2 regions of the Chryseobacterium sp. PvR013 genome follow, and region 2 is predicted to be linked to the other one. Evidence: riboswitches for the same ligand, from Rfam matches in the RefSeq annotation. Region 2 holds a riboswitch; the other holds the start of a gene.
The links. Region 2 has a riboswitch for cobalamin ahead of JOE44_RS15175 (TonB-dependent receptor). Riboswitches for the same ligand answer to the same signal wherever they lie in the genome.

Region 1: it holds a riboswitch for cobalamin, as region 2 does, so the genes downstream of both, prpB (methylisocitrate lyase) here and JOE44_RS15175 (TonB-dependent receptor) in region 2, are expected to answer to the same signal.

What each region holds. Positions count from the first base shown of each region.
Region 1 is NZ_JAFIBT010000001.1:2,550,045-2,552,459, forward strand. Features, by position in the region: gene JOE44_RS11500 (hypothetical protein) at 145-708, opposite strand; cobalamin riboswitch at 957-1,150, shown strand; gene prpB (methylisocitrate lyase) at 1,596-2,415, shown strand, end outside.
Region 2 is NZ_JAFIBT010000001.1:3,323,074-3,325,488, reverse strand. Features, by position in the region: gene JOE44_RS15180 (transporter) at 1-772, shown strand, start outside; cobalamin riboswitch at 865-1,050, shown strand; gene JOE44_RS15175 (TonB-dependent receptor) at 1,159-2,415, shown strand, end outside.

The DNA.
Region 1 (2,415 bases), 770 kb from region 2:
TAATCAAAAATCTTTTTATAGCTCACAAAATAGAGCATCCCGATTTTTAATCGGGACGGCAAAGGTTCGAATCCTTTCGCGCTCACAAAAAAACCTCACAATTTTTATTGTGAGGTTTTTTGTTTATTGGAGCTATCATAAAATTTATAATTCGAAATATTGCCCCAACCATTCATCAAAATGTTCTTTATGCTTATCCTGAGCAGCTTTAATCAATAAGTCAGGTTCTTCAATCTGGCTTAGCCCATAATCTCCTTTCATCCAGGCTAAATATTCACTTAATCCTTCACTCTCTTCATAATCATCTTCCTCTTTATAAAAATAAGCTTCATCAAGCCCTACTGAAATTTCATTGTCAAAAGTGAGCAGATGCAAAAACTGCAGTATATTTTCAGCCACAATGTGAACACCGCCTTCATCCCCAAAAACTACCACAGGCATTTTATTTAAAGGCTGCTCTACTCCGTTATTCCAAATGGCATAGAAGGAACCGGAACCATTCGCCTGTGCAAAAGGCAGTAAATTATTCAGAAAATTTTCGTCCTCACTCCAGCTTTTCAATCCGGATTTATCATCAATTAAAACACCAAAACCTTGTGAATAATTTTCATACGAGGAAATAGTATTCTGAAAGTAGATCAGTTTTTCCAGTTCTACCGGAATTTCCTGCAGATTCAAGTTTTGTTTAAATTTTGTAATTTCTACCATGGTCAATTATATTCGGTTAATAAGATTTGTAAAATAAAAATAGAACAGCAAATTTATTAACTATCTTTAATTTTATGGTCATGTTTTATATTAATTTAACAACACAAACAAGCTGTTCTACTCCCAAAACACAGATTACAACTAAAACATTTTCAATACATTAAATTAAAAAAACTATTGATTACATAAAATATCTTTTTCGTTATTATAAAATACTTATATTTACCACCAAGGAGTTCTTAAAACCTTCTTTATCAACCGAAACTGGTTACACTTAGCTGTGTATTAAAAGGGAATCGTGTGTAAATCACGAACTGTCGCGCAACTGTAAGTAACATACAAAAAGTTTTTATCAATTGATATCCACTGTATATTTTTTATATGGGAAGGATGATAAAAACAGTTACAAGTCAGGAGACCTGCCTATTTCGTATTGACGATGCTTTCGCGATTTGAAGCTTACAGTCAGGTATGATGCGATATGGATATAGTACGATAATTTTTTTATCAAACTGTGTTATTTTTTGAGATGAATATGAGCGTACGTTGTGTACTTCTCATGATTCTGTAGCTCATTCGTATCCCCTTTCCGTAATTTTTCTTTCTTAATAAAGCACCGCGAAGTTTACAGAGAACTTTTTATAGGATTTTAATCAATGTAAAAAGGGATAAGGTGTACCAAAGCAATTTTAATTATTCGTGGAGTTCCAACAGGTTTATTTTACAAACCTGTACAATCAGAGGTTCTCAAAATTCCCGACATCTGCACAATGGGAAGATTCCCCAACTCCTTTCCTACTTTTTACTTTTTACTCAAAAGCGATGTCTTTACAGCTCTTCCGCTTCTTTAATGACAAACAAATTTCAACTCAACAATAAATATTATAATGATCAAAAATGAAAATTGGAAGTCGCCCGGCTTAAAATTCCGGGAGGCTATGGAAAAAGAAAATCCCCTTCAGATTGTTGGAGCCATCAATGCAAACCATGCATTATTGGCACAGCAGGCTGGTTTTAATGCCATCTATCTTTCAGGAGGAGGTGTTGCTGCAGGGTCTTTAGGAATTCCTGATTTAGGAATTACAACTCTGGATGATATACTCATAGATGTTCAGCGTATTACTAATATTTGTGATTTACCACTTTTGGTAGATATTGATACAGGATTTGGACCTTCCGCTTTTAATGTTGCCCGAACGATAAAATCATTAATCAAAGCCGGAGCTGCTGCCATTCACATTGAAGATCAGGTGGGAGCAAAACGTTGCGGACACCGCCCCGGAAAAGAAATCGTAAGCAAAGAGGAAATGGTGGACCGGCTTAAAGCCGCAGCAGATGCCCGTACCGATGAAAATTTTGTGATCGGAGCCAGAACAGATGCTTTTGCCAGTGAAGGACTGGAAAAAACGCTAGAAAGAGCCATCGCTTATAAAGAAGCCGGTGCAGATTTCATTTTTGCTGAAGCAGTTCCTGATTTAAGCTTTTATCAAAAATTTGTTGATGCTACTGGGATTCTTGTACTAGCCAATATCACGGAATTTGGAATGATCAAAATGTACACTGTAGAAGAACTGAAAAATGCAGGTGTAGGACTCGTCCTCTACCCTCTTTCTGCCTTCAGAGCTGCCAATAAAGCTGCACAGAATGTATACCAACATATCCGTAAAGACGGAACACAAGCCAATGTGCTAGATACAATGCAGACAA
Region 2 (2,415 bases):
GAATCCACAGTTTATCGGAATCAAATACTTTGCCCAGCATTACAAAGCAAAAGAAAACCTATTTGTGAAAGATCTTACACAGGATCAGTATTTCAATACCTTACAGCTTTGGGGAAAGATTCCTTTAACTAAAAAACTGAGTGTATATGCAAGTCTGCCATTCCATTTCCATGAAAAGAAAACCCAACAGGGAGATATCAAAATCAATGGAATCGGGGATCTTAACCTGATGGGAATTTATCAGCTGATGAGTTCTAAAGATAATTTTCACCACTTAAGCGGAGGGTTGGGTGTGAAAATCCCTTTGGGGAAATTCGATGAGAAAGGAGCTTCCGGCGTTAATCCGAGTTTTCAGCTGGGAACAGGAAGCTGGGATTATCAGGCCGCTTTGAATTATAAGTTTCAGAAAAATAAAGTGGCTGTGTTGGTGAATACAGATTATACCATCAAAACGGAGAATAAGAAAAATTACCGATTTGGAAACCAATGGAACTATGCAGCGACGGGATTTTATCAGGTTGCAGGAAATGAAAAATCCATTTTTTCAGTGAAAACCGGAGTTCAGGGAGAAGTGTATGCCCAGAACAAACAGTTTGATGAAGCGCTGCCCAATACTGCCGGAAGCGCTTTGTATGGAAAGTTAGGATTTGAAGCCTCCTATAAAAGGCTGAGTTTGGGAAGTGAACTCATGCTTCCTATGTATACCCATCTGGCAGGAGGTGATATCGAAGCAAAATCAAGATTCAGTATTTTCCTGAATATTGGGATTTAAATAAAAACCCTTTTGAAAATCATGTTAAAGCTCCTTCGGGAGCTTTAATTGTTTATGAATCATTATTTTAATTGGGGGTTAGGAATAATTTTTTATCTTTGCCGGAATTTGGTGAGCCCTAAAAAGCTCTTAAAAGGGAATCCGGTGAAAATCCGGAACAGACCCGCTGCTGTAAGCTCCGCACCAAGGTTTTTGAAGAATATATCCACTGTTTTTTAATGGGAAGGATTTCAAAAATGGAGTAAGTCAGAAGACCTGCCAGAAAATAATCGTTTGACGCTTTCGTGGAATAAAGCTTAGGACATCAATGATTCTGTGCAGTGACAGCTGTGCTTTGTCGTTGCTTTCTTATATCCATTAGCGTCTTCATTATCCTAAATGAGCTAATGGCGGCAAAACAAACTACTTCTGCAATTCATAAAGCTGTTTTCACAATACTGGTGATCACATCTCAACTTTTATATTCTCAAAAAAAGAAAAATGACACTCTGAAGGAGGAATCCATCAAGGCGATTAGTCTTTATAAAAAGAATTTTAAAGAAATTATTCCGGCACAAACCCTGCAAGGTGAGCAGCTGGAAAGACTGAACAGCCATTCAGTTGCAGATGCTTTGCGGTATTTTTCCGGAGTTCAGATCAAAGATTATGGAGGGTTAGGGGGTTTGAAAACCATTAATATCCGCAGTATGGGAAGCCAGCATGTAGGTGTTTTCTATGATGGAATTCAATTGGGAAATGCTCAAAACGGGCTGGTAGATCTCGGGAGATATTCATTAGATGATCTGGAAGAAATATCATTGTATAACGGGCAGAAAAGTGAAATTTTCCAACCTGCAAAAGACTTTGGCTCTTCGGGATCGATCTATCTGCAGCCCAAAACACCTGTATTTAAAGGAACAAGAAAAACCAATCTCGTAATAAGAGCAAAAAGTGCGTCCATTGATCTTTTCAATCCATCATTCCGTTTGGAACAAAAAATATCAGACAGAGTTTCTGCCAGTTTCAGTGGAGAATTCATGCAGAGTGACGGGATTTACAGATTTCGGTATGCCAAGAAATATCCCGATGGCCAGCAGGCTTATGATACCATCGCAAAGAGACAGGATTCAGATATCAGGGCAAAACGTTTTGAAACGTCTATCAATGGCACTTTAAATAACGGAAGCTGGAATATCCGTGGCTACGGTTATATTTCAAACCGTGGGATGCCGGCACCTATCGTTAACGGCCGTTTTGGTGGAAGAGGAGCGAGACTTTCTGACGAAAATTATTTTGTACAGGCCAATCTGAGAAAAAAACTGTTCCCAAAATTTGAAACACAGCTGAAAGCAAAATTCGCCTACGATTATACTCATTTTATGGATACGGTTCGTTCGCAGTCTATTATTCATACCGATAATACCTATATCCAAAGAGAGCTCTATCTTTCCTCATCCAATATCTATTCTATCACACCCAATTGGGATGTGAGTCTGAGCGGAGATTTTCAATATAATAATCTTGATGCTAATCTTGATAACTTTTCTTATCCTACACGGTATACCACATTGGTGGCATTGGCAACAACCTATCAGTGGAACAGGTTCAAAATTCTGGGAAGCCTTTTAGGAACTTTTACGTTTGAAGAAGTAAGAAAAAACAAA